DNA from 4 places in the Ensifer sp. LBL genome. Region 4 is predicted to be linked to each of the others. Evidence: riboswitches for the same ligand, from Rfam matches in the RefSeq annotation. Region 4 holds a riboswitch; each other region holds the start of a gene.
The links. Region 4 has a riboswitch for cobalamin ahead of OKW20_RS17720 (CbtB domain-containing protein). Riboswitches for the same ligand answer to the same signal wherever they lie in the genome.
Positions count from the first base shown of each region.

Region 1 (7,010 bases), on a different contig from region 4:
ACGAACTGATGGTGCTCGATCTCGAAGGCATCGACCCGGACAAGTACATGTCGCTCGAGGACGCCGCCATCTTCGCCGGGCACATCAAGACCCGGACCGGGCGCTACCCGATCCTCTACACCAACCACATCACCGCCAAATACATCGCCGCGCACCGGGCCGAGCACCGGCTGCTGTCGCGTCTGCCGCTCTGGTACGCCCGCTACAAGCCGGATATCCGCCAGGTTTTCCCGATGGGCAACTGGGACAGTTACGCGCTGTGGCAGTTCTCCTCGGGCATCAACTGCGGAAAGCGCCGCTGCCCCTACCGCGTGCCGGGAACGCTTGACGACATCGACGTCAATGTGGCGGCGATGTCGCCGCCGGCGCTGAAAGCGATCTGGGCACAAGGCGCCTTGCTGCCGGAAAAGCCGCTGCCGCTGATGCTCGTCGCCCAAGCCGAGCGGGGAACGGGCATGCAGGCGGTCGCACGGGCGACTGCGATCTTTAGCGAGCCGCTGCTCGTCAGCCGCGCCGACGCTGCGAGCGGCGTCGGCAGCGGCGTCGACATGATGGTGACCGGCTCGATCGATTTCGCCCGCCAAGAGCGCGCCCTGCAGGTGGCGATTGCCGGCAATGAAGCTGCCCAGGGCGCATGCCCGAAAACGACGACCGGCACCGACGCCCCGGCAAGCGTTTCGGCCAATCCGATCCCCTGCAACGCGCCCTAAGCCTGTCGCGTGAAAAAGGATCTCGCGCCAGGCTTTAAGCTCTCATCTTTTATGCACGTCGCTGCTGAAAGACCGCGGCGCACTTCTCGCGACATGCATTGACGCCCTCAAGCTTCGATCTGGACGTCGCCAAGTGGTCGCGAGCAGCAGGCGAGGATGTAGCCCTCGTCGATCTCGTCGTCGAGAATGCCGCCATTGTGGTTCATCTCGACCTCGCCCGCGACCTTCATCACCCGGCAGGTGCCGCAGATGCCGCCTTCGCAGGCAGCGCCGATGCGCACCCCATTGGCGCGCGCCGCCTGCAGGATCGTCTGGCCGGGCTTGGCCTCGACCTCCTTGCCGCTCATGGTGAAGGCGATCTTGGCGGCCTGGACCTCGCTGTCGTCGCCACCGCCGGCGCGCACGGCAATCTCTTCCGCGGCGGGTGCCGCCGCCGGCTGGAAGCTCTCCTCGTGATAGCGGCCCATGTCGAAACCGGCCGATTTCAGCACCTCCCGCACGCCGCGCATGAAGGGCTCTGGGCCGCAACAGAACACAGTACGCTCCATGAAATCCGGAGCGAGTAATGGCAGCTTGGCGCCATCGATGCGGCCGCGAAGCCCGTGCCAGCCGTGACGGGCCTCATGCCCCTCGACGATGAAGCCGAGGTTCAGCCCGGACATCTGCGTCGCCAGAACCTCCAGCTCCGAGCGGAACAGCAGATCCTCCGGACGACGCGCGCAGGAGATGAAGGTCACATCCGTCTCCGGCACGCAGTCCGCCATCCAGCGCGTCATCGACATCATCGGCGTGACGCCAGAACCCGCCGAGATGAACAGGTACTTGTCGCCGGGATGGCGCACGAAGCTGAAATCGCCGAGCGGACCGAAGGCCCGGAGCTTCATGCCCGGCTTCAGATGGTCGAACATCCAGCGGGTGCCGATGCTGTCGGCCTGCGCCTTCACCGTGACCGCGATTGAAAGCGGCCGCGACGGCGTCGACGACAGCGTGTAGGTGCGCATGACCGGCTCGTCGGCGACCGGCAGTTCGAGCGTTACGAACTGCCCGGGCAGATAGCGGAACCAGGCGGGCTTTTCCGCCCGGAAGGTGAAGGTCATGACATCGGCGGTCTCGACCACCGCCGATGTGCATTCGAGCATCTGCTGCCGGTCGATCCAGACATGCAGCGCGTCGAAATGGTGAAACGAGGAGGCCATCTGCATGTCAGGCGACCCTTGAAAGCGGAGCCGCGTCGCCGGCAAGGCGCTGCTCCATGAACTTGCAGTACCACTCGACGAACTGCATCACGCCGCCTTCGTGCTCGGGCGAATAGGGACCGGGCTCATAGGCCGGCGAGCGGATGCCGAAGGCATTCTCCTCGACGATCTGGCGATCCTGATCGTTGGTCTCGGTCCAGACATGCGTCAGTTCTTCGAGATTGTAATCGATGCCTTCGACCGCATCCTTGTTGACCAGCCACTTCGTCGTCACCTGGGTAAGTTCAGGCCCGAGCGGCAGTACGCGGAAGGTGATGGCGTGGTCGGCAAGCACATGGTTCCAGGTGGTCGGGTAATGGAACATCAGAAGCGTGCCGATCTGGCTCTGGGAAACATCGGCCGACAAAGCCCGCCTGACGGCGCGCGCGCCCGACATGGTGTAGCTTTCGGCATTGTCGACAAGCGGCATGCGGGCGGCGCGGAACTGGCCGGTCGGCGACATCCTGAATTCGCTCGGCAAGCCTTCGGCCTCGCATTTCGCCCAATGTTCGGCGATCACGGGATCATCCTTGGCGCCCTGCACCCCGGTCGCGGTCGGGGCTTCCGGATAGGTGCGGCAGAGTTCTGGATGATTGGCGGCGCAATGGTAGCACTCGCGGTTGTTCTCCCAGACGAGCTTCCAGTTGCCCTTTTCGATGATCGTGCTTTCGAAGGCGACCTTGGTTTCGCCGAGGCGGTGCGGCGCGAGATAGGGCGTGACCAGTTCGCGAAATGCCGCGAAGTCCGCAGGGTTCTCCGAAAGATTGATGAAGATGTAGCCGCCGACCGTTTCGCAGTGGATCGGTTTCAGGCTGTGGGCGGCCTTGTCGAAATCCTCGCCCATCTGTCGGGCGAACAGCAGCGAACCGTCGAGCTCGTAGGTCCATTGGTGATAGGGACAGACGAGTTTTGCCGACGAGCCCTTCTGTTGCGTGCAGACGCGGGAGCCGCGGTGGCGGCAGGAATTGTGCAAGGCGCGGATCGTGCCCTGGCGGTCACGGGTGATGACGACGGGAAAGTCGCCGACCTGGACGGTGAAGTAATTGCCGGCCCGCGGGATCTCGCAGTCATGGCCGATGAACAGCCAATCCTTGTACCAGATGTTTTCCAGATCCTGCCGATAGTAGTCGGGATCGATGTAGAAGGCCCGATCGAGGCTGTAGCCGTCGCGTCGACCCTTCAGCTTTCGCAGCATATCGTTTCTGGTGTCCATGTCCTGTCCTCATGCGCCATGTTTCGGAGAGGCAGGACAGGAACCCGCACGGGCGCACGCCCATGCGTCTAAGGCTCCGATCCGGCTGCCCGCCGCAACCTGTTACGGTTATGTCCGTCAAGGCTGGTTTCCGGGCTCAGGAGCCGTCCTTTCGGACCAGCCCGGCGCCTTCCCGGACGAACCGTCCAGTGGCCTTTGCCGAGGCTTTCGCTCCACCACCGTTGCGGGGGCAGCGCCGGGATTTGACCGGCTTCCCAATTCTCCGACTTCTCTTCGAAGACGGCACCTTGAGTAAGGATATGTAATCGCGGAAACCGCCCTGGCAGCTGCCGGATAGCGACATCCAATTCCAGAATGACGACACGGGAAAAACCGCCATCACCGGTGCCTGTCATAGATTTTTTACACTATAAACATATAGATAGCCCACGTCTTGGGCATTTGCCGCCTTTTGCGGCGCGGGCGGCGCAGACGCGGGAAAGCTTCGCCCGTTTGCGACATCCCGTCAGATAGGGAACGCTCATGATGCAGCCAGGAGGCAATCATTCATTAACCATGAGCCGCTAGCCTAGCCGGCGGACGAGAGAGGTCCTGCAGGCAGGCAGATGGCGCGCTGACGATCATGGCAAAGTTGAGATACTACGACGCGGCAGCCGAGGCGCCGCCGACAATCCCGCCGAAGACGGCGGTTCATACCGAATTCCTGCGCACGGGCCGGATCAATCGCAGGCAATGGGTGCCGAGCGAACGGCGCTACCTGAGCTATGAGGAAGTTGCGGACAGGACGGGCAAGAAGCTCAACACCGCCGGCGACACGACCCATAAGCGGATCAACGGCTTTCACACCTCGATCCAGTTCCCGAAGATGATCTTCCACCGCACGCTCGTCGGCCGGCCGCATCTCGGCTACTGTCACGTGACGGCGGCGCGCACGCCGGTCACGCCCTCCAAGGACATCACCTGGTCCTTCTACTTCGCCAACTTCTACTGCGACCTCGGCCATGAGACGCATTTTTTCGAAGGCATCCAGCCCGGCTATTCGCGCATGTATTTCGCCGTCGCCATCGAACCGGGCGCGGAAGCCGGCCAAATGGTCATCAACCGCAATTTTCGTGACAACGGTCTGCTGTTTCGCACCGACGATCCCAAGGTCGCGCTGAAAAACGTGCTGATGCTCGGTGCCAAGGACGACGCGTTGCGCCGCATCATCCGCAGCCTCTGAGCCGAACCGGTTGCTTCAAAGAAAATCGTTCTGTTTTTCCGGTGCGTCCGTTAAGGAAGCGTCGGAAAGGAAACGGCATGGCTGAGATCATCGATACGGAAAGGGAACCGGACCGCGCGATCGCGCGCGCCTGCGCCGTTCTTGCCGAAGGCGAACCGGTCGCCATACCGACCGAGACCGTCTACGGCCTTGCCGCCGACGCCACCAATCCTGATGCGATCAGCCGCATCTACGAGATGAAGGGGCGCCCGCGCTTCAATCCGCTGATCTCGCATGTCTCCGACATGGCGATGGCCGAAGCCCATGTGCACTTCGATCCGGTTTCCCGGCAGCTGGCCGACGCCTTCTGGCCCGGCCCGCTGACGCTGATCCTTCGGCAGCGCGCCGACAGCACGGTTCATGCGCTGGCGTCCGCCGGCCTCGACACGCTCGGCATCCGCATGCCGGACGGCTTCTCGCGCCGGGTGATTGCCCGCTTCGGACGCCCGCTGGCTGCGCCCAGCGCCAATACCTCGGGCAAGATCAGCCCGACCAGTGCGGCCCATGTGGAGGCCGATCTCGGTGAAAGGCTCAAGCTGATCCTCGACGCCGGCCAGGCCCAAATCGGCCTTGAGTCGACAATCATCAAGGTCGATGGCGACGAGATCCGGCTGCTTCGGCCGGGTGGCCTCGATGCCGCCGAGATCGAACGCCTGCTCGACCGTCCGGTGATCCGGCCGGAGACGGCAGGAGCGACGATCGAGGCGCCGGGCATGCTCGCCTCGCACTATGCGCCCGGCGCTGCCGTCCGGCTCGATGCCGCCGAGGTGCATGCCGGCGAAGCCTTGATCCGTTTCGGCGGCAATCGGATCGCCGGCGAGGAACGAGCGGCCGTCGTTCTCGACCTCAGCCCGACCGGCAATCTGCGCGAAGCCGCCGCCAATCTCTTCGACTACATGAAGCGGGCGGATGCCAGCGGCGCAGAGACCATCGCCTTCGGGCCGATCCCTTCGGACGGGCTGGGGGAAGCCATCATCGATCGGTTGCAGCGGGCAGCCGCACCACGAGGGTAAGATGGCGTGCGGCATTTTCCGCGCACCCGCCCTCACCGAACGGCACCCATTGCGCTTATGATCGCCGCCGACCAGGAACCGAGGATCACATCCTCAGATCGACCGATCCGATAGCGCACAGGCGCAACACGAAGTGAGGCCCATGACCACCCTTCCCTCTCCCGAACTCATCGCCTCCTTCGCCGACATCGTCGGCAGCGCCAACGTGCTGACGGCCGAACCGGACAAGGCGCGTTATCTCGTCGAATCGCGCGGACTTTACCGTGGCACGACGCCGATGGTGCTGCGTCCGGGCTCCGTCGACGAGGTCTCGCGCATCATGAAGCTTGCGAGCGCCACCCGCACGGCGATCGTGCCGCAGGGCGGCAACACCGGCCACGTCGCCGGGCAGATCCCGCGGGAGGGCAAGGCGGACATCGTTCTTTCGCTGGAACGGCTGAACCGCATTCGCGACATCGATCCGGTCGGCAATGTTATCGTCGCCGATGCCGGCTGTATTCTTGCCGACATCCAGAAAGCGGCGGACGAGCACAATCGCCTGTTCCCGCTGTCGCTCGGCTCGGAAGGTTCGGCCCGCATCGGCGGCAACCTCTCCACCAATGCCGGCGGCACCGCCGTGCTTGCCTATGGCAACATGCGCCAGCTCTGCCTCGGCCTCGAGGTGGTGCTGCCGACCGGCGAAATCTGGGACGGGCTGCGCCGGTTGAAGAAGGACAATACCGGCTACGACCTGCGCGATCTCTTCATCGGTGCCGAAGGTACGCTCGGCGTGATCACCGGCGCCGTGCTCAAGCTCTTTCCGAAGCCGCTCGGGCATCAGGTCGCCTTTGCCGGGGTCGGCAGCGTCGAGCATGCGCTCGCTTTGTTCGAAAAAGCGTCCAGCCTTTGCGGGCCGGCTTTGACCGGTTTCGAGCTGATGCCGCGGCTCGGCGTCGAATTCACCGCCAAGCATATCCCCGGCGTTCGTGACCCGATGGACACGATCCATCCCTGGTACGCGCTGATCGATATCTCAACATCCGATAGCGCCGAAAGCGCGGAACGGATGGTGCAGGATCTTCTGGAACAGGGATATGCGGCCGGCCTCGTCGAAAATGCCGTGATCGCCGCCAACGAGACACAGGCCAAGGCGCTGTGGCACATGCGCGAGAGCATGTCGCCGGCGCAGAAGCCCGAGGGCGGCTCGATCAAGCACGATGTCTCCGTGCCCGTCTCCAGCATTCCGGCCTTCATGAAGGAGGCGGATGCGGCCGTCATGAAAGCCATCCCCGGCGCGCGCATCTGCTCCTTCGGCCACATGGGCGACGGCAACATCCACTACAACATTTCGCAGCCTGTCGGTGCCGACAAGCAGGCCTTCCTCGACCGCTGGCGCGAAATCAACGCCATCGTCCACGGCATCGTGCTTGGGTATAACGGCTCGATCTCTGCCGAACACGGCATCGGCCAGCTGAAGCGTGACGAACTCGCCGAGGTCCGGGCGCCGATCGAAATCGAGCTGATGCAACGCATCAAGCACGCATTCGATCCCGCTGGTATCATGAACCCCGACAAGGTGTTGCGCGCTGATAGATGACG
Region 1 covers NZ_JBNDJY010000001.1:562,561-569,570, forward strand. Annotated here, with positions in the region: partial or broken gene OKW20_RS02770 (glycoside hydrolase family 25 protein) at 1-596, shown strand, start outside; gene OKW20_RS02775 (2Fe-2S iron-sulfur cluster-binding protein) at 818-1,912, opposite strand; gene OKW20_RS02780 (aromatic ring-hydroxylating oxygenase subunit alpha) at 1,914-3,158, opposite strand; cobalamin riboswitch at 3,263-3,463, opposite strand; gene OKW20_RS02785 (DUF6656 family protein) at 3,781-4,380, shown strand; gene OKW20_RS02790 (L-threonylcarbamoyladenylate synthase) at 4,458-5,432, shown strand; gene OKW20_RS02795 (FAD-binding oxidoreductase) at 5,575-7,008, shown strand.
Region 1: another riboswitch for cobalamin. It lies ahead of OKW20_RS02780 (aromatic ring-hydroxylating oxygenase subunit alpha); the one in region 4 lies ahead of OKW20_RS17720 (CbtB domain-containing protein).

Region 2 (7,010 bases), on a different contig from region 4:
GGTGCGATAGCCGATGGCGAAGAGAAAGAGCAGGAAGAACGCCTGCTTGACGTCGTTGGAAAGCTCGGCCCCGGTCTGGCCGATCAGCACGCCGGCCAGCAGGCAGCCGGTGACGGCGCCGATCGTGACCCCGAAGACGGTGATCTTGCCGATCGCGTAGCCGATGCCGAGCGCCAGGAACAGGGCGAGTTCCGGATGCGCGCGCAGAATGCTGAACAGGTGATCGGTCACGCGGCGTTTCCTCTCGGTGCCAAGCCGAAGAATGCCGCTTCAGCTGGATGATGCGCTGGTTGCTGGGCCGGCGGAAGACGGTCGCCAGCCGGAAATGCGGGGATGCTTGCAGGCCGAAGGAAACGCCGGCCGGGCGTTGGAAGGGCGGCCGACTGTTTGCCGGCCGCCCTCGGTGGTCAGCTGATTTTCAGGCCTTTCGCCGCCTGGTAGGTCTGGACGTAGCCGCGCGCCACCGAGCGCACGGCGCGGCCGATCTGCGAATAGGCGTCGTCGTTGAGGTTGGCGAAGGAGACGCGCGCCGACCAGCTCGGCGCATCGAAGCCCGAACCGTTGAGCAGCACGATGCCGTGGTCCTCGGCAAGCCGGAAGGGGATGTCGAGCGGGTGGATGTTGTCCTTCACCCAGGTGACGACATCTTCGCCGACATATTTGCGCAGCCAGAACTCGAAGTCGATGATGCCGTAATAGTGGTCGAAGTAGATGCCGGGATTGGACTCGACCCCCATGCCCTCGATCAGGTTCCAGAACCGCTTCGTGCATATGGCCATGCAGGCCTTCTGGTAGACCTTGTCGACATCCATCAGCTCGACGAGGCTGAAGAGCGACATCATCACCTGTTGCGGCAGCGACAGGCCGGCGGTGTGGTTCAGCGCCACGTCACGGCTGTCAGCGACGATGCGGTCGATGAACTTCACCTCGCGCGGCTTCGGCGTCATCGCCTTGTAGCGCTTTTCCAAGAGCTTCTGGATCGGCTCGCCATGGGCCTTGATCTTCTCGTCGAAGATGTTGTCCTGCGCCACCGCGATGACACCGAGGCGCCAGCCGGTGCAGCCGAAATATTTCGAGTAGGAATAGACGCCGATGGTGTTGCGCGGCAGATGGCCGAGAATCGACTGGAAGCCCGGAACGAAGGTGCCGTAGACGTCGTCGGTGAGCACGATCAGGTCGGGGCGCTTCTTGTTGACGAGATCGACAAGGCGCTTGATCGAATCCGGATCCATTGCAACGGCCGATGGATTGCCGGGGTTGACGAGAAACAGCGCCTTCACCTTGGGGTTTTCGAGCGCCTTGATGTCTTCGTCGGTGAACTGGAAGCGATCCTCCTGCTCGGCGCTGACATTGATGGTCTTGAGATCGTAGTCCTCCAGTTCCGGCATTTCGAGATAGGGCGTGAAGATCGGCGTGCCGAGTGCGATCGTGTCGCCGGCGTTAAGCAGGCGGGCGTTCTTCAAGGCCTTGAAGATGTAGCACATGGCGGCGGTGCCGCCTTCGACCGGGTAGAGGTCGAACTGCGCCTTTGGCCGGTGGCCGGCGCACATCGCCCACATCAGATATTCATGGGTGATGATTTCGTTGTGATGCAGCGCCCGGTCGGGCACCGGATAGTTGTCGCCGATGATCGAATCCGTCAGCTCGTGCACGAAGGCGTCCGCATCGAAGCGGAACGTGGTGATGGCATAGTTGACGGCGTCGGAGAGCGTCTTTGCCGGCGGCACGCCTTCATCCTCTTCGTCCCAGTCCGCCGTGTTTTGCAGCAGCTTCTTCGTCCACTTCTCGAAGCGGGCATGGGCGCCGTCCTGCGGCGGCATGCCGGCCACACCGGCCTTCGGGTCGTAATAGGCGCGCTTGGCTTCCGTCAGAGCGAACTGGCCGAGCAGGAAGAAGGCTTGGCGGGCACGCGTCGCCGTCCAGTTCGGGTTGCCGCGGCCGGCGTTGAGGAAGGCCTTGGCGGATTTCTGCGAGCTCGTCTTGGCGAGCTTGATCAGCTCGTCCTTGATTTCGAACGGGCTCAGATCGGAAATGCTGTCGTAGAAATTTCTGTCCAACATGATCCACACTCCCTGTGATCAATAAGCGAAGGTCTCGGTTTCTGAAGCCCGCCTCAGGCGAGCATGATGACGATGACGAGACCGAAGATGGTGAGCAGCGTGTTGCCGATGGCGTAGGGCATGCCGTAGCCGAGCGCCGGCACCTTGCTCTTGGCCGCCTCCTGGATCATGCCGAGCGCTGCCGTCGTGGTTCTGACGCCGGCGCAGGCGCCAAACAGGATCGCCGGATGGAACTTGAAGACGTAATGGCCGATAAGCACCGAGGCGATCATCGGGATCGAGGTTGCGACCACGCCCCAGATGAACAGCGAAATGCCGACTTCCTGAAGCCCGGCGACGAACCCGGGCCCCGCGCCAATGCCGACCACGGCGATGAAGATGTTGAGGCCGAGCGTGTTCATCAGCCACAGCGCCGGTGAGGGGATGCGGCCGAAGGCGGGGTAGGTGGTGCGCAGCCAGCCAAGCACGAGGCCGGCCAGCAGCGCGCCGCCGGAGGTCGAAAGCCCGATCGGGATGCCGCCGATGGTGATCGTGAGCGCCCCGATCATCGCACCGATGAAGAGCCCCCAGCCGAGGAAGGCGATGTCGGTGGTTTCGACCGGCCGGTCGGCAAAGCCGAGCGCCTTGATCGCCGTTTCGACATGATGTTTGGCGCCGCCGATGGTGACGATGTCGCCGCGCTCGACGGTGGTGCCGGGCAGCACCGGGATCTCGACCAGCGAGCGGATGATCTTGCGGGCATAGACGCCGCGCGCCCAGTCCATGGTGCTGACCTCCGCCAGCGTCTTGCCGGCGAGCGCCTTGTTGGTCACGTAGACGTCGACCACCTCGGCTTCGGCGTTCAGCAGTTGCTTGTCCTCGACCTCCGTCAGCTTGGTGTCGAGGTTCTCGACGAGCAGGGCACGCCGGCCGGAGAAGGCGACGACGTCGCCCGGCTGCAGCACGGTGTTGCCGTCCGCTTCGATGATCTCGCTGCCGCGACGGACCCGCTCGACATAGACACGGATGCCGGGAAGCAGGTTCTTGACCGGCGTCCCGGTCAGGCCGCTTGCCGCATCGATCCGGTAGGCCCGAAGACCGAAGTCGTGGTAGGCGCTGGTGATGCCGGGTTCGCTGCTCGACGTGCCGCCGCCAAGCTTGGCCTCATATTCCTTGCAGGCGGCCGGCAGATCGATGCCGAGCAGCCTTGGCCCGAGCTGGGCGAGGATGATCGCCGAGCCGATCGTGCCCCAGATATAGGTCACCGCATAGGCGATCGGGATCTGGTCGGCAAAGGTCTTGGCCTGTTCCGGCGTCAGCCCGAGCGAATTGATCTGGTCGGTCGCAACGCCGATCGCAGCCGAGATCGTCTGCGAACCGGCATACATGCCGGCGCCATAGCCGAGCGGCAGCCCGGCAATCAGCGCGCAGAGATAGGGAACGATCAGGCAGAGCACCAGCACGGAGAGCGCAAAGGCGATCTGTTTCGGTCCATCGGTGCTCAGGCCTCGCACGAATTGCGGCCCGACGCCGTAGCCGACGGCGAAGAGGAAGATCAGGAACAGGGTGGATTTGAGGTCACCGGAAACCTGGATGCCCAACTGCCCGATGAGAACGCCGGCCAGAAGCGTGGCGGTGACATTGCCGAGGTTGAACCCCGCGACCTTGATCGGACCGATGAGGAAACCGATGCCAAGCGCGAGGAAGACGGCGACGGGTGGATAGGTCCGAAGCGTGTCGACGAAAAAATCGATGGGATTCACTGCTGCTATTCCCTTCAGAAAGTTGAGTTGCCATCACTTCATTTCGGGATCTGCGCGGCTAAGTTGAGCTTGTTTTCGGATCTTGTCGATGCCCAATCTTAATCCCGGCAATTGTCGCTTCGGTCGTCGAAATTCTCAACCGGCATAGGGTTACGTGAGCGTAACGTATGTTACATTTCAGCGGTTTTACTTGGGGTGCGCGCCTGGCGGGCGCCGCGATGCGTCCGCCGCATGCGATCGAAACACGGATGCGCGCGGCCGGGTCGCGCCGGCACTTCAACTCTGGTGTTGTAATTCGTAATGTTATCTCGCAACGTGAGGCATGAGGCGTTTTCTCCTGGCTATGCTTGAACATACGGCTGGAGGCGCAAGGAACGGTGGGCCTTACTGCTTGCGATAGGGGCGACAGAACTTCGAAGGGTCGAGATGGAAAGCGGTATCGTCTCCGCAAGCGCGGCCGGTTCGTAAGATGACGAGGAGGGGGAGCAATGATGGATGAGGTTATCCGTAGGCTGGGGGCGCTTGGCATTCAGCTTCCAACGCCGCCGAAGCCGCTCGGCGCCTATCGCGCGGTGATCGAGGCGGGCGAGATGCTTCATGTCTCGATGCAGGGGCCGCTGCTCGACGGGCGCTTCGTGCATACGGGGCTGCTCGGGCGCGACGTGACGATCGACGAGGGGCGCAAGGCGGCCGAGTTGGCGGTGCTCAATGCGCTGGCGCAGATCCACGAACATCTCGGCCGTTTCGAGCGCATTCGCCAGATCGTCCGGTTGGAGGGGCATGTCGCCTGCACCGAGGATTTCCTCGACCACCCGAAGGTGCTCGACGGCGCCTCCGAGTTTCTGGCTGCCGCCTTTGGCGAAAGGGCCGGCCATATCCGCTCCGTCTGCGGCGTGCGCAACCTGCCGGGCAACGCCGCGGTGGCGGTGACGCTGACGGCCGAGCTCTTTCCGCCGGAGTTCTGAGGCGTCACGGCCGTCTGTCGGCCTTACGGCGGATTTCGGCTGTTGAGCGTCGGATCGTGTCCGACGCTCAATTTTCGGCTTGCGCGACGTAATGTTATTTAATAACAAACTGCGCATGACGATACGCCGCATGTTGATAGATCCTTCCCGCCTGTGCCGTGCGGTTGTCTCCCCCGTCGAAACATGCGAGGAAGGCGGTGATGGTGCTGCGTCCGCGACAATGCGGAGGCGGCTGAAAAGGGAACACGGAACGGACGACCCTGATGGGGCCGAGACCGTGGCTGCCCCCGCAACTGTGAGCGGAAAGCGCATTCACACCATGTCACTGGCGATCAGCCGGGAAGACGTGGATGCGCCACGACCCGCGAGCCAGGAGACCTGCCATCGAACCGATCAACCACAACGGACGGGGTGTTCCGATGGAAAAGAACTGGCTTTCGCACGACGGCTATCCGTCCTTCTGCCGTTTCGCCATCTCTTGCCGTCAGTCCGGCGGAGGGCAGGAATGGCTGAGCCGAATTTCCGACAGCACAAGATAACGGTCTGCACCGATTGCCGCTTCACCGGTGGCCCCTGCGCGCCCGGCGCCGAGCTGATCAAGCGGCTGAGCGGCAGCATCGCTGCACTCGGCGCACCGCTCGATCGTGACTTCTCGATTGCCGGCACGGTGTGCATGGCGGCCTGCACGCGGCCCTGCACCATCGCCTTCCAGGCGACGGGAAAGGCGACCTATCTCTTCGGCGACGTCTCGCCGGACGAAGACATCGACGATCTCGTACGCTTTGCCACAACCTATGCCGAGCGTGGCGATGGCATGACGCGGGCGGCCGAGCGGCCACGCGGGTTGAAAGGCAAGACGCTTGCCCGCATCCCCGCAGCGATGCTCGTTTCCGAAGACCTCGGCGGGCACTTCCAATGACGGCGCAGGGAGGGATCAACCCATGAGCTGCACGGCAACGGGAGCGGCACTCAAGGTCGAGGGCCTTCACTGGGGGCCGCGCGCCGGGCTGACGCTGGTCAAGGACATCGGCTTTTCGATCGCGGCGGGCAGCCGGCTTGCGATCCTCGGGCCGAACGGTGCCGGCAAGACCTCGCTTCTGCGCTGCCTCTACCGGGCGGTGCAGCCGAATGCCGGCCGTGTTTCGGTCGATGGCATCGATCTCTGGTCGATCTCGGCGCGCGAGGCAGCAAGGACGATCGCCGTCGTCCTGCAGGAAATGCCCGGCGACTTTCCCTTCAGCGTGCGCGACGTCGTGATGATGGGGCGCATTCCGCGGCGGGAAGGCTTGAGCGGCTGGAGCGATTTCGACCGCGATCGGGTGCAGCATGCACTCGCGCATCTCGATCTCGCGCATCTGGCCGGTCGCCAGTTCGCCACACTTTCGGGCGGTGAGAAGCAGCGTGTGCTGATTGCCCGCGCTCTGGCGCAGGAGCCGCGCATCATCATTCTCGACGAGCCGACCAACCATCTCGACATCCGTCACCAGCTCGAAATCCTCGAGTTGCTGCAGACGTTGAAGCTGACGATCGTCTCGACGCTGCACGACATCAATCTCGCCGCCGAGTTTGCGACCGACGTCGCGATCCTGACTGCCGGGCGGCTGACGGCCTTCGGCACGCCCGAAGAGGTGCTCAGCCCCGGCGAACTTTCGGCCGCCTTCGGCGTCACTGCCACCGTTCACAATGCTTCCGCCGGCGGCGCCCGCTTTTCCTTTTCACTTCCTCGACAGGGATCTATTTCATGAAGATCAATATTGCCCCATTTTCCCTTCTTTTCGTGCTGGCCGCCGCCACGCCGGCGCTCGCCTATCCGGTCACGGTCAAGAGCTGCAACCGCGAGGTGACGTTCGACGCCGCGCCGCAACGCGCGATCGCCAACGACGTCAACCTGGTGGAGATGATGCTGGCGCTGAGGCTCCAGGATCGCATGGTCGGCTATACCGGCGTTTCCGGCTGGAAGACGCTGGACGAGAAGCTGCGCGAAGGCGTCAAGGAACTGCCGGAGCTTTCGGAGAAGTATCCGACCAAGGAAGTGCTGCTCAACGCCGACGCCGACTTCTTCTTTGCCGGCTGGAACTACGGCATGAAGGTCGGCGGCGAGGTCACGCCCGAAACCTTGGCGCCCTTCAAGATCGGCGTCTACGAGCTGACCGAATCCTGCATCCACGTGATGGCCAAGGCAAAGCCAACGATGGACGACATGTTCGTCGATCTTCTCAATCTCGGCCGCATTTTCGGCGTCG
Region 2 covers NZ_JBNDJY010000003.1:82,495-89,504, forward strand. Annotated here, with positions in the region: gene OKW20_RS12075 (aspartate:alanine exchanger family transporter) at 1-231, opposite strand, end outside; gene OKW20_RS12080 (bifunctional aspartate transaminase/aspartate 4-decarboxylase) at 408-2,060, opposite strand; gene aspT (aspartate-alanine antiporter) at 2,114-3,802, opposite strand; gene OKW20_RS12090 (RidA family protein) at 4,291-4,767, shown strand; cobalamin riboswitch at 4,952-5,167, shown strand; gene OKW20_RS12095 (DUF1636 family protein) at 5,273-5,686, shown strand; gene OKW20_RS12100 (ABC transporter ATP-binding protein) at 5,709-6,512, shown strand; gene OKW20_RS12105 (ABC transporter substrate-binding protein) at 6,509-7,010, shown strand, end outside.
Region 2: another riboswitch for cobalamin. It lies ahead of OKW20_RS12095 (DUF1636 family protein); the one in region 4 lies ahead of OKW20_RS17720 (CbtB domain-containing protein).

Region 3 (7,010 bases), on a different contig from region 4:
GTCGTCATTGCCGCCCTGGCGCATGCGCTCGATCCTCGGCCGCTTTTGCGGCTGTGGAAACTGAAACACGACGTTGTCATCGCCCTGGCAGCGGCAGTCGGGGTCATCGCCTTCGGCGTCGTCAACGGCATCACCATTGCTGTCGCGCTTTCGCTCGCCGTCTTGCTGCACAGGCTGGCCACGCCCTATGTCGCCTCCCTTGGTCGCCTGGGACAAGGCCATGACTTCGTCGACATCGCCCGCCACGCCGACGCGCAAACGATGCCGGGCATCGCCATCTGGCGTCCGGCGCAACCTCTGTTCTTTGCCAATGCGGATGCCATCCTGACCGAGACGGCCGCACGGATCGGCCACGACCAGACAGCACGCGCCGTCATCCTCAGCCTCGAGGAAAGCTTCGACCTCGACAGCACCGCGCTCGATGCGCTGATCGAATTCGACACGCTTGTGCGCGCCCAGGGCAAGCACCTCTATTATGCACGGGTGCATGACCGGGTCCGCGACATGATCGCCCTGGCCGCTCCCCCGCTTCTCACTTATCTCAGCTACAGCGTCGATGATGCCGTAGCTGCCGCCTCCCAACCCGAAACGACCGCGTCCCTGCCCGGAGCCGTTCGATGACCCCAAACTATGAGCCGCAACTGCAACCGATCGACATCGCCGAACTTCGCCCGACCCAGATCACCGTCGGCTTCCTCGAAGTCACTGAAAAACGACGGGAATGGCGCAAGACTGCCAAGCGGCATGGCGCGGAATTCCTGGGACATCATATGGTACCGGTCGTGCTCGGCCCGAAGGAGCGACCGTATCTGGTCGACCATCATCATCTCGTGCGCGCCCTGCACGAGGAAGGCGTCGCGCATGTGCTGACCAGCATCGTGTTCGATCTCAGCCACCTGTCCAAGGACGAGTTCTGGTCGGTCATGGACCACCGTCACTGGATGTATCCGTTCGACGCACAGGGCCTGCGGCGATCGCACCAGGACCTGCCGCGCACGATCGCCGGCCTCGTCGACGATCCCTACCGGTCGCTTGCCGGCGCGCTCCGCCGCGCCGGCGGTTACGCCAAGGACGCAACGCCCTACAGCGAGTTCATGTGGGCAAACTTCCTGCGCTCGCGCATCGATGCAAAACGCATCGCCAATGACATCGATAAGGCCGTGCACGACGCGCTCGATCTTGCCCACGGCAAGTCCGCCAGCTTCCTGCCGGGTTGGTGCGGCGTCACCGATTGAACCGGCGCCTCGCGGTTCAGGGCACTGGGGTCTGGCGCGCAGCCGACGAATGTGCGGTCAGGATGAAGCGCCTGTAGACGAAGGTGCGGAGGCAGTTTCGCAGGTTGGCCGACTTGCGCTGGGCACGGGCGACCGGCGCATGGGACATTTTCTCGATCCCTTTGAAGCCCGCCTCCTCCAACAGACCGGAAAGCTGCTCGAACCGCAGTCCGCGACCGAAAGGCAGGGCACGCATGATCTCGGCATGGCGTTGGCTCAACGACCCGTCGTAATAGGGATCGGGCCCGGAAAACCTGTCGATCAAGGCCACCAGGCGTTCGGCGAGACGCCCGATTGGAGAAGGCTTCGCCCAGTCCCCGTCATAGATCACCAGCTTCCCACCCGGTCGCAGCAACCGGTGCCACTCGCGGAAGGTCGCCTCGGGCTCGGTAAGCGTCCAGACGAGGTGGCGACAAACGATCGCGTCATAGGCCGCGTCCGGCTCCATGGTGTTTTCGGCATCGGCAAGGATGAAACGCAGCCGCGGTTTCCCGGCGTGTTTCGCCCTGGCGACGGAAAGCATCGCTTCGGAGAAGTCCAGCGCCGTAACCTCGTGACCGAGATCGTGGATGAGCCTTGTGACCTCGCCCGTGCCGCAGGCAAGTTCAAGCACGCGCAGCGGCTTCACGCCAAGGGTGGCGCGGATCGGTTCCTGCCAGGCGGAAAACTCGGCTTCAGACAGGATGCCGTGGCCGAAAGCGAGATCGAAGGTCCTCGCGCGCTCCGACCAGTAGCTGCGGATCGCTTCCTTCAGATGAAAATTCGCGCGCCCTGCCCCTTCTTCGGTGTCGTTCGTCACTTTCCGAAACCGTTTCTGGCAAGGATTTCGTCAAACCGCTTGCGCGCCCGCGCCGGAACCTTGGCCGCCGCAAAGCCTGTGTCGACCTTCGCGTCGCCGACACGGATCACCATCACCATTCCCATCGCAAAATGGGGCGAGCACTTGATCCCGTAGAACCCCTCCGCGTCGAGCGTGACCTCGATCTCCTCGTTGATCCCGCCCTTGAAACCAGCGGTACCTTCGGGAACCATGCCGTCGACCGTCGCCGCGTTGTGGCCGCTGGTGGCAGCGATGAATTTCACCGTGTCGCCGGGGGCGATCTGGAGGAAGTCCGGCTCATAGACCATCGGTCCCGAAACGTTACGGTTGAGCATCTTCACCTCGTGCATTTCGGCTTGGGCGAACTGGAAAGCGGTGAGAAACAGGGACAATCCGAGGAGAAGCGCGCGCATGTAAATCCTTGCTAGGCTGAATGAAAGCGGAAGATGGAGGTTCCGTCCTCGGGGTCGACGACGATGCTCGCACGAACACCGAAGACGGCGGCGATCCGTTCGACGGTCAGGACTTCACGCGGCGGCCCCAGCGCCACCAGCCGGCCGGCGGACATCATGCCGACGCGGTCGCAGCCAAAGGCCTGGTTGAGATCGTGCAAGGCGACCACGGAGGTTATCGGCAGGTCAGCCACCAGCTTCAGGATCGAAAGCTGGTGCTGGATATCCAGGTGATTTGTCGGCTCGTCGAGCAACAGGACCTGCGGCTGTTGCGCCAAGGCCCGCGCCAGGTGAACCCGCTGGCGTTCCCCGCCGGAAAGTGTTGCCCACGAACGGTTTTCGAAGCCCGCCATATCGGTATCGTCGAGCGCTTGCCTGACAATCCGGTCGTCTTCGGCCGACCAGGGCTGCAGCGGCGTGAGCCAGGGCGTGCGGCCAAGTTCGACCGCATCGCGAACCGAGATCGCTTCCGTCGTCTCGGCTTGCTGCTCGAGGAAGGCGATCAACTGGGCAGCCTGGCGGCGTGGCATGGCGTGCAGCATCTGCCCGTTGATCCGCACCTCGCCCGACGTCGACCGGACGATGCCGGCCAGCAGCCGCATCAAGGTCGATTTGCCGGAGCCGTTGGGGCCGACAAGGCCGAGTGTCTCTCCCTGCCGCACGGCGAGATCTACATGGGAAACGATCGCCTTGCCGCGGACGGACCAGCCGAGATCGCGTGCTTCCAGGATCATGATCGGCGCCTCCCGCGGATAAGGATCAGGGCAAAGGCCGGTGCCCCAACCAGGGCGGTGATCACGCCGATCGGCAGCACCTGGCCAGGAACGATCGTCCGCGACAGGATATCCGCCGCGATCAGAAAGACCGCCCCCATGAGGGCGGTTGCCGGGCCGAGCCGGCCATGACGCACACCAACCAGGAAACGGGCCGCATGCGGTATCACGAGCCCGACGAAGCCGATGGAGCCGACAATGCTGACCATCACGGCCGTCACCAGCGCGGTAAGGCCGATCAGCACCACCTGGACGACCCGCACGGGCACGCCGAGCGAGGCGGCGGATTCCGCCCCGAAGGAAAAGGCGTCGAGCGCACGGGCATACCAGATGCAGGCGCCGAGCCCGACAAGGGCCACGGGCACGGCCAGCCAGACGTCCGGCCACCGCGCACCGCTGAGGTTGCCGAGCAGCCAAAACATGATGCCCCGCGCCTGCTCCGCATTGGCCGACTTGGTGATGATGAAAGAGGTCAGCGCGTTGAAGAGTTGCGATCCGGCGATGCCGGCAAGCACGATCTGCCCTGTTCCGCGCAGGGTGACCCCGCCACCGGCGGCACGAGCGAGGATCGCCACCATCAGGAAAGCTGTCACGGCACCGACAAAGGCGCCGAGCGACATGGAGACCGCGCCGGCGCCGAGGCCTGCGACAGTGACGGCCACTGCGCCGGTCGAGGCGCCGGCGGAGATGCCGAGAAGATAGGGATCCGCCAGGGCGTTGCGCAGGAGGGACTGGAGCACCATGCCCGAAACCGCGAGGCCCGCCCCACAGCAGGCGGCAACGATCGCCCGCGGCAGGCGGTAGTTCCAGATGATCCCGACATCGATGGGATCGAGCCCATAGGTCGCGCCGAAAATCTTGTTCGCCAAGGTCTGGAGAACCGTCAAGACGGGTATCGGCGTTTCGCCGATGCAGGTTCCGGAAAGAACGGCGGCAAACAGAGCCAATGTCCCCGTGGCTGCCCGGCCAAGCCGGGAAGCAGGGGCGCGCCGCGAGAGGCCGGTCTTCACTTCGCCAACCCGAAATCCTTAAGCGCAGCGGAGAGAACTTCGATGCCGGCGACCGTTCTGATCGTGGCGTCCATCGCGTGCGCATCCATGACGACGATGCGGTTGTTCTTCACCGCGTCCATCTGGCTGGCAACCGGATCGGTCTTCAGGAACTCGATCTTCTTCAGGTAGTCGTCGGCCGGAAAGCGCCGGCGATCCATCTTGGCGATGACGATCATGGTGGGGTTGGCCTTGGCGATCGTTTCCCAACCGACGACCGGCCATTCCTCGTCGGAGCCGACCACGTTGCGGATGCCGAGCTTGTCCATCATGTAGGCAGGCGCTCCCTTCCGGCCGGCCACATAGGGATCGATGTCCATCTCCGCGCTGGAGAACCAGAAGGCCGCGGACACATCCTTCAAATTGAGCGCCTTGGCCTGCTCGATGGCGTTGGCCTCACGCTTGGCGAGTTCCGCGACGAATGCCTCGCCTTTGTCCTGAACATCGAAGATCTGCGCGAGTTCACGCACGCCCTGATGGATGCTGGCAGTCGAGAAGAGCGCGCTGCGCGTGCCGTCCACACCCACCGAGTTGTCCTTGGCGACGCAGTCGGCCGGAAGGACATAGGTCGGAATTCCCACTTCGTGGAACTGGGTTCGGGTCGCAACGATCCCTTCGGGGCCGACGTGCCAGACGAACTGCACGGCGACGAGCCCCGGTTTCTTGGCGACGACGCTTTCAAAGCTCGGGTCGTTGTCCGCCAGGCGCGGAACCTTGGCATTGACCTCGGCAAATTCCGGCAGCACGTCATTGAACCAGACCGACGTGCCCGTAACCTTGTCGCCGAGGCCGAGCGAGTAGAGAACCTCGGTTGCCGCCTGCCCGACGGTCGCCGAAGTCGCCGGCGCCTTGTCGAAGGTGATCGCCTCGCCGCAATTGTCCAGGGTCAGCGGATAGGCGGTGGGTTCGGCAGCAGCGGCGGTGGCGAAGAAGGCGAAGCCAGAGGCGGCAAGCAGGAAACGCGAAGCGGTCATGGCACATTGTCTCCGATCTTTTGATCGCGCGGATCGGAGGGGACGAGCCAGGACGCAATGATCGAACCGATGTTCAAGAGAACATCGACAGCCGGCACTTGTGGCGCGACCAACGACATCGACAACCTCCCCGGACACCCCGCCCGGCTTGTTCAGTTACAGGTGTCGGTAGGTCTCCTGACTGACGGGTCTTGGCTCCCTCTCGGCCTTCCCGGACCATCGTCCAGTGGCATTTTCGAGAGAGGACTGGCCGCCTACAGTTGCGGGGGCAGTTTCGTTTCGCGGCGAGCCGCGGCGAATTCCCTGTTATTTCCTTTCGGAAACCGACGAGAATTCACTACTCAACGAACGAGTGGAGCGCAAGCATGAAAGCGGCGCTTTCGAAACCACTTGCCAAGAAAGGTAGAAATTCTTTCGCGTCTCGTAATTTCACTAAATATCACTCCCCGCAAATAGGGAGAACATTGCCGATTGTCGAAAACTATACGCAAATGAATACTGTTTAAGTGATCCGTAATTCACACCATCTTCAGACTTACCCTTCGAGGCCAGTCTTCAGCCTGTCGAGAATGGCCACGGCATGGGCGGCATAGTCGCTGATCCAGCGGTCGTGAATGTGCTTGATCGGCAGCGCATTGAGATAGTTCCAGCGCTCGCGTCCTGCCCGCCTGACGATGATCAAGTCGGCGTCCTCCAGCACGTTCAGATGCTGCATCACGGTGCAGCGATCCATGTCTGAAAAGGCCGCGCAGAGCATGCCCGTGGTCTGCGCCTCGCCCTTGAGACGATCAAGCATCGCCCGCCTGCGCGGGTGAGCCAATGCCTTGAAAACCAGATCTTCGTCCTGCTTGCTTGACACGTTATGTTTTTACAACATATTGAAAGCGGACGCAACGGAGACGGCGCCGATGAGACGGGTTTGCGAGCTTTCGCGAGCACTCCAACCGAGCCTGATGGCTGGACTCCGTCGGTCGGAGTTCAGCCTTGCGCCGACACCTCCAAGCAAACCGCCCCAAAGGGAGATGATTGAGAATGCTGCCTAAAATCGCTTCAATGGACGAGTGGCAAGCCGCACTCGAAAAACAGATTGCCAGGGAGAAGGCACTCACCCGCGCACGCGATGAAGTGAGTGCCGAGCGCCGGCGCTTGCCGATGGTCAGGATCGACAAGGACTATTCGTTCGAGGGGCCCGAAGGCACGGTAAGCCTCGCCGACCTCTTCGACGGACGGCGGCAACTGATCGTCTATCACTTCATGTTCGCGCCCGGATGGAAGGCGGGCTGCGACGGCTGCTCCTGGGTCGTGGACGCGATGACCCATCCGGCGCATCTCAACGCACGCGATACGTCCATCGTGCTGATTTCGCGCGCGCCGCTGGAGACGCTGCAGAAATACCAGGCCCGGATGCAGTGGCAGCACCCGGTCTGGTACTCTTCCATGGCGAGCGACTTCAACCACGACATGGGAGCCACGGTCGCCGATCCGGATGACCCGACAAGGACCAGCGAGCGCCATGGCGTCAGCGTCTTCCTCAGGGACGGCGATCATATCTACCGCACCTATTTCAACGGTGCGCGTGGCGTGGAGTATCTCGGCAGCATGTGGACCTATCTGGATCTGACGCCCTACGGTCGACAGGAAACATGGGAAGCCTCTCCTGCGGGATGG
Region 3 covers NZ_JBNDJY010000005.1:659,022-666,031, forward strand. Annotated here, with positions in the region: gene OKW20_RS22965 (SulP family inorganic anion transporter) at 1-621, shown strand, start outside; gene OKW20_RS22970 (ParB-like protein) at 618-1,235, shown strand; gene OKW20_RS22975 (class I SAM-dependent methyltransferase) at 1,252-2,073, opposite strand; gene OKW20_RS22980 (pseudoazurin) at 2,070-2,507, opposite strand; gene OKW20_RS22985 (ABC transporter ATP-binding protein) at 2,519-3,280, opposite strand; gene OKW20_RS22990 (FecCD family ABC transporter permease) at 3,277-4,329, opposite strand; gene OKW20_RS22995 (ABC transporter substrate-binding protein) at 4,326-5,342, opposite strand; cobalamin riboswitch at 5,493-5,685, opposite strand; gene OKW20_RS23000 (ArsR/SmtB family transcription factor) at 5,878-6,201, opposite strand; gene OKW20_RS23005 (DUF899 domain-containing protein) at 6,375-7,010, shown strand, end outside.
Region 3: another riboswitch for cobalamin. It lies ahead of OKW20_RS22995 (ABC transporter substrate-binding protein); the one in region 4 lies ahead of OKW20_RS17720 (CbtB domain-containing protein).

Region 4 (7,010 bases):
GGCTGGCCGACCGGCCGATGCGGGAGCGGGGAACGGACTATTTCGAAAATACCCGGCGCGCCATCCAGTTGCAGCGGGACCATGCGCGCTCCAATCCCGGACGCTTTGCCGGATATGGTGAACACCTGTGGGGCCTCAGCGCCTGCCATGCGCCGCGCGGCCGGCTGCGGCTTCGCGATGGGCGCCAGCAGCGGCTTTTCGGCTATGTGAACCGCGGCGCGCCCTACGGCCCTGATGACGGCACGCTCGTGCCCTGGGCGCCGCTTGCCTGCCTGCCGTTCGAGCCTGAGGCGGCGCAGGCCTCCCTCGTGCATATGGCGAAGAGTTATCCGGGGCTTCTGAACGAGGGGCGCTTTCCCGGCGGCTTCAACCCAAGCCTCGGTGGCGGCGGGCCGGAGGGCTGGATCGATGCGCGGGTCGTCGGTCTTGACCAGGGCCTCGTTGTCATGATGATCGAGAACTGGCGAAGCGGCCTTGTCTGGACGCTGATGCGCGGCATACCGGCGATCCGCCTTGGTCTTCAACGAGCGGGCTTCGACGGTGGCTGGCTGCGGCAGGGGGAGGGTGCGCGTGGCAATCCGCCCGCATCCAGCGCCAAGGGATGAGAATGGGCGAAGGAGACGGCATGCGCTTGAACGACCACCGGCCGACAGCGGCGATCGCGGACGCATTTGCGCCGCAGGCGCTGGCCGTCGCCGACCGTCTGCGTGCCCAGTTTCCGGAGGCTGCCGTCTCGTTCGGGCCGGCGGCCAGCGAATTCAGCGCGCCGGGCGACTTCTGGGCTGCGGGCAGCGCTGGCCTTGAGGCGGGGCTCGCCTATCAGGATTTCTTCGGGGTCGGCATGACCGACCGGATCCGCGCGGCGCATCTGATCGCCTTCTATAGCCGTCAGCTGAGCGTGGTCCTCGGCGCGTTCCATCTCGGCGCCGGGCTGCAGCCGGAGGTCGCCGGCATTCGTTTCGAGGATTGGGCGCGGCTTCACCGTGGTGCCGAAGTCACGGGCAAACGCTATCATTTTCGCTTCCAGCCGCCGGCGATGGGGCGCAAGGGTGGAGAGGAGGGCGTCAGCGCTTTTGAACAGGGCTTCGTCGCTCATCTGGCACCCGTCATTGCAGTCCTGAAGGCACGGACAGGCCTCTCGAGCGGGGCGCAGTGGCGGCTCGCGGCGGATGCCCTGGCCGGCGCGTTCCTCGAAATCGGCCGCGCGATCGGGGATGAGGCGCGCGGCATGGCCGAGGCGCTGGCGATCGTCAAGCGGCCCGGCTCGCGGCTCTATTCTGATGAGCTTTGCTATGAGCAGATTGCGGCTGTCGATCCGGCAAGTGGTGAACACATTTCACGCCAGTATCGGATCCGCTGCGGCTGCTGTCTCTATTTCAAGACGGAGGGCGGAAGCTTCTGCGACACCTGCGTCCTGCTGGAGCCGGAAGATCGCCGTGCGCGGCTGGCGGCGCATCTCATGCAAAACGGCGGGGCCTGAACCCCGCCGTCGCCTTGCTGACGATCCGTGATCGGCGACCACTATGCCTTGACGAAGCGCTCGTTGATGAAGCCGGAGACGACGCCGAGCACGATCCAGAAGGCGAGCGTAGTGGCGAGTGCGGCCACCGCAAACTCTGCGCCGAGCACGGCCGGAACGTTGCTGGTGATGTCGAGCGGCTGCGGCGCACCGTAGACATGGGGCGCTGCGATCAGCACGAGGCCCGCGACCTTGGAGACGATCTCCTCGCGCAGGACGACGAGATAAAGGCCGACGGCCGAAAGCGCGACCGTTGCCAGCCACCAGGTCTGGCGGTCACCCAGTTCGGCGGCCGGAAAGCCAGGCAGTTCCGGCGGCAGGCCGATCGCCGGCAGCATGTGCACGGCAAGCCAGCCGCAGGCGCCCCAGAGCGCGCCGTTCCTGAGCGTGATCGGATAGCCGATCACCAGGCTGACGCCGGCGAGCAGCAGGCCGAAGCCGGAACCGGTGACGAGGTTCGCGATCAGCGTGCCGGAGAAGCGGCTCATGCCGAACATGATGCCGCCTTCCTCGTGCTCGCCCTCATGGGCATAGGCGGGTGTGATCGGCGACAATGCGTCGAGCAAGGCGCTAAGCGGCGACACGGCCTTGAGCGACGAATGCTGGTCGTGGTTTTCCGCGGCAGGCTGTGCCGCACCCGGCTGGGCGGCGGGCTGTTCGGTGGGGGCCGGAGCCTCGCCTTCGAATTCCTCTGCATGCAGGATCAGCGGCGTGACGCGCAATTCCTGGGCGCCGGTCATGAAGACACCGGCAATCAATCCAGCCACGATCGCGGCCAGAAGCGTTCTGACAATCATCTTGAAATCCCTCGATAACGACAAAAGCCACGCGCTGCGGCGTGGTCCTTGAGCCTTCCCATTTTGCCTGTGCTGCGGATGGCGTTCGCACGCCGGAAAAACCGGGATGCACACAAGCCGACATCCGGCTCGGGCCGGATGTGTTCAGGTCCGCAGATTGTTCGATGCGGAACGTTGTTGACGTTCCGAGGCATCGGTCAGTGGCAGGGGAAGCCGTAGGAGTGGCGGGTGTCGTGCGCCGTGTCGTGCAGCACGGCCGAGTTGGCAAGGCCGGCGCCGAAGACGAGGAATGCGCCGATGAAGAGCGCGATGACGCCAGCGGTCAGACGATCGCTGAGGGAGAGCGGGGTGCTCGAAATGGTAGACGTAGCCATGACAACCTCCGTGATGGCATCGGGAAATTCCCGGTTGGGCCCTATGCCCGCATCGAGTGGCAGGTTTCCTGGCTCACGGCGTTGGGCTCGATGCCCTCGGTCTGCCTCGCCTTCCCAGTTCGGCCGCCCTCTCGCGGCCTTTCCAGTGGCTTCTTCCGGATCGCTCCGGAATGGCAGATCGACGTCGCTCTACAGTCGCGGGGTCGGCCGTGATTTGAATGCCCAGAGTGGGTCCATCCGTCACGTTCCCGTTTACTCCCGAAACGCGTTCGCGTCCCGGGAACCAATCGATCCCAGATGATTAGGATTCTGTCATGGAGTTGTCAATTGAGCCTGCGCCGCCGCGCGGTCCATCCGCGACAAAATCCTTGATGGTCATGCGCTTGTAGGCCTCGACGATCTGGTCGCCCTCGGCCCGATCGACCGAGACCGCAAGCCGCATGGTGCAGTCGCCGAGATGCATGATCAGGAAGGCGGCGCTGTCGATTTCCTCGCGCGGCGTCGCCGGCACAAGCCGGGCCCAGACATCGGCCAGCAGCTTTCCGCCGGCGCGGCTTTGCGCAAGGTCGATTTCGCGCAGCGCCTTGTCGGCCTGCATCGCCGACCAGATGTCGCGCATGACCGGCTCGGCGAGGAACATCTCGTAATAGATGTCAAACAAAAGCGAGAAGGCGTCGCGCAACTCGGCGATCGAGGTCACCTTGGCCAGTTCGGCCGCGATGCACTCGTTGCAGACCGCATTGTAGCGCTCGGCGAGCGTGCGCACGATTGCCGCCTTGTCGGGGAAGTACTGGTATAGCGAGCCGATCGAAATCCCAGCCTTTTCAGCGACTTCGCTCATGCGCATGGCGTCGCTGCCCTTTTCCTGGATGAGCGCCGTCGCGCAGGCAAGGATCTGCTCGACGCGCTCGCGACTGCGCTTCTGGCTCGGTGTCCGGCGCAGCGCAGGCTCGTCGTCGGCGGGAAGCGTGGCGGGGCTTGCATCTGAAATCATGAGTAATGCTCACATTTTGACTTGACTCCTAAAATACGAGGATTTATCACATTTGCAAATGTGAGAGATACTCATGTTTGTTGGTGGAACCTCAGGAGGAAACGATGTCTCAGAAAATCACATTGGTTTTGGGCGGTACCGGCAAGACGGGGCGGCGGGTGGCCGAGCGCCTTCGGGAGCGGGGCGTCGCGGTGCGCATCGGTGCCCGTTCGGCGTCGCCTTCCTTCGACTGGACGGAAGAGACGACCTGGGCGCCGGTCCTTGAAAACGTCGATCGCATCTATGTCTGCTTCCAGCCGGATCTGGCGGTGCCGGGCTCCGTCGAGGTGATCGCCAAGTTCTCGAGCCTTGCCGTCAGCGCCGGCGTCAAGCGGCTGGTGCTGCTGTCGGGGCGTGGCGAGGACGAGGCGGAAGCGGCAGAGCGCGCGCTGCAGGCCTCCGGCGCCGACTGGACGGTCATCCGGGGCAGCTGGTTCTTCGAAAACTTCGACGAAGGCTTCCTCGCCGAGGGTGTCTTGAGCGGTTCCGTCTTCCTGCCCGTGGACACGGTGACCGAGCCGTTCGTCAGCTGCGACGATATTGCCGACGTCGCTGTCGAAGCGCTTCTCGACGACCGCCATATCGGCAAGGTCTATTCGCTGACCGGCCCGCGGCTGATGACCTTTGCCGACGCCGTGGCCGAAATCGCCGCGGCTGCCAACCGTCCGATCTCCTATCAGGCGATCCCGATTGCCGACTTCGCGGCACATTTGCAGGCCGACGGTGTGCCTGATGACTATGTCGAACTCATCCGCTATCTCTTCACCTCGGTGCTCGACGGGCGCAATTCAAACCTGACGTCCGATGTCGAGCATGTGCTTGGGCGGCGTCCGCGTGACTTTGCAGCCTACGCTCGGGAAACCGCAGCAACCGGTGTATGGAGTCTTGCCGCATGATCCCCCTGATCCCCGCTCTGGCGTTTGCCGCCGCGATCGGCTCCGGCCTGATGGCCGGACTGTTCTTCATCTTCTCGGTCTGCATCATGCAGGCCCTGTCGCGGCTGCCGCCGGAGCAGGGGATCGCTGCGATGAATGCGATCAATGTCGTGATCCAGAACCCGATCTTCCTCAGCGCCTTCATGGGCACGGCGCTGCTCGCCCTGGCGCTCATCGTCGTCGCCTTCCTCTCGGGCGGCGAGGGCCGGTGGTGGCTTGCCGCCGGCGGTGTCGCCTATGTCGTCGGCGTGCTGCTGGTGACCATCGTCTTCAACGTGCCGATGAACGATGCGCTCGCCGCCGCAGCGCCCGGCCAGGCGGCGACCGATCTCTGGCGTGAGCGCTATCTGACCGACTGGGTCTGGTGGAACCACGTGCGCAGCTTCGCGTCGATCGGCGCGCTGGCGTTCTTCATTCTCGGTTTCGCCCGTGCCTGACGAAAAGCGCCGGCAAGTGGATCCTTGCCGGCGCCTGCGCGCGTCCTGACCTCTGAACCCATCCCGCCGTCAGGGCTTGGGAATACGCGCGTCGTATTGCGCTTCAAGATCGGCAAACTTGCTCCAGAAGGCCGCCGGCTTTTCGCCTTCCAGCAGCGCGCGCAGAATGTCGAGATGCACGTGCCAGCCGGCGGAGAAGCTGGTCATGATGGCGCGGTCGGCGATGCGCTTGTGGGTGACGACGAGCAGCACCTTGTCGCCGCGGGGGCTGAGTTCGAAACGGACCTCCGAGGGCGTGCCGGTCTCTTCGTTCCAGGTGTAGGCCAGCAGCCGAGGCGGCTCCCAGGCGAGCACGTGACCGTAATTGCGCACCTCGCCGGCGTGCTCGGCATATTTCTGCGGTGGCCGGTCGTCTTCCGCTGTCAGTTCCGAGTGGCGGAAGACGTGCTCGACCTCGGCCCCTTCCTTCGACCCGATCGTTCCGGACGCCATCCAGAGGCGGCGCTTGCTCTCCTCCGTCAGATAGGACCAGACCCGCTCGATCGGGCCGGGAAGCAGGCGCTCGATGCGCACCGCGTCCGGTGCGACGACACGGCCGTAATCGGCGCCGGCAAAGGCTGTGGCAGACGAAGTCATGGCTTATCCTCCGGATCAGGTTGGTTGGTGGCGTCTTCGGCGAGAAGCAGCGCCTCGAGTACGTCGATGCGGGCGCGCCAGAAGGCTTCGTAGTGGCGCATCCACTCCATGCCTGCATGCATCGGCGCGGCATCGAGCCGGCACACATGCGTGCGACCTTTCACTTCGCGGCGCACCAGACCTGCTCCTTCCAGCACCTTGATGTGCTTCGATGCCGCGGCCAGCGAGATCGAGAACGGCGCCGCAAGCTCTCCCACCAGTCTTTCGCCCTGCGAGAGGTCCTGGAGCATGGCGCGCCGCGTCGGGTCCGAAAGCGCGTGAAACACGGCATCGAGATGTGCGTTCTGATATTCAACCATATTGTTGAATATCGTCTCGATGTACCTAATTGTCAACCGTTCGGTTGAATTTAAAAATATCGCGAAAAAAGACCGGGCCGCGGCGGGTCGTCGTGGATGCGCCGTCCCTTCCAGGCGGCAAGCGCATCGGCAAGGTCGTCGGTCGGCACCATCTGGGCAAACTGCTCGCTCTCGACCTGCAATCCCTCGGCGATCGACATGTTGAGGCCGCGGGTGACGGCAGTGATGATCGAGCGGACGGCGAGGGGTGAGTGCGCCATGATGCGCTTTGCCAGGTCACGGGCGGACGCGATCAGTTCGTCATGCGGGACGACGCGGTTGACGAGCCCCAGCTCCAGCGCGCGATCGGCCGGGAAATCCTCGCCGGTCAAAAGCAATTCCAGCGCGCGTTTGCGGCCGGCAAGCCGCGGCAGCCGCTGGGTGCCGCCGAAGGTCGGCGGCATGCCGAGCTTGATCTCCGGCTTGGCAAAGCGCGCCCGGTCGCTGGCAATAGCCAGATGCACGGCCTCGGTGATCTCGCAGCCGCCGCCATAGGCAAGCCCGTTGACGGCGGCGATGATCGGTTTCGGGAAGGCCTCGAGCCGCGCCGTCAGGCCCTGACCGCGACGGACGAAATCGCGCACGGCCGGGTTCACGCCCTTGGCGACGCTGTCCGAGAACTCATGAATATCACCGCCGGCGGAAAAGGCCCGCTGGCCGGCGCCGGTGATGATCACCGCGCTGACGGCATGGTTCACCTCGATCTGGTCGAGAAGGCCCATGAGCCGGTCGATCAGCTCGTAGTTCAGCGCGTTCAGTTTCTGCGGACGGTTGAGAGTGAGGAGGGCGATGTCCTCGGAAATCTGCAGCGGCACGGTGTTCGACATGGTTGCTCTCCGGCAGGTGTTGACGGGGAGAAGCTAGGTGAGGGAAGATGGGAT
Region 4 covers NZ_JBNDJY010000004.1:376,276-383,285, forward strand. Annotated here, with positions in the region: partial or broken gene OKW20_RS17705 (glucoamylase family protein) at 1-605, shown strand, start outside; gene OKW20_RS17710 (ferric iron reductase) at 626-1,480, shown strand; gene OKW20_RS17715 (CbtA family protein) at 1,522-2,316, opposite strand; gene OKW20_RS17720 (CbtB domain-containing protein) at 2,514-2,690, opposite strand; cobalamin riboswitch at 2,732-2,993, opposite strand; gene OKW20_RS17725 (TetR/AcrR family transcriptional regulator) at 2,992-3,684, opposite strand; gene OKW20_RS17730 (NAD(P)H-binding protein) at 3,789-4,619, shown strand; gene OKW20_RS17735 (DUF1772 domain-containing protein) at 4,616-5,095, shown strand; gene OKW20_RS17740 (SRPBCC family protein) at 5,165-5,731, opposite strand; gene OKW20_RS17745 (ArsR/SmtB family transcription factor) at 5,728-6,090, opposite strand; gene OKW20_RS17750 (crotonase/enoyl-CoA hydratase family protein) at 6,141-6,956, opposite strand.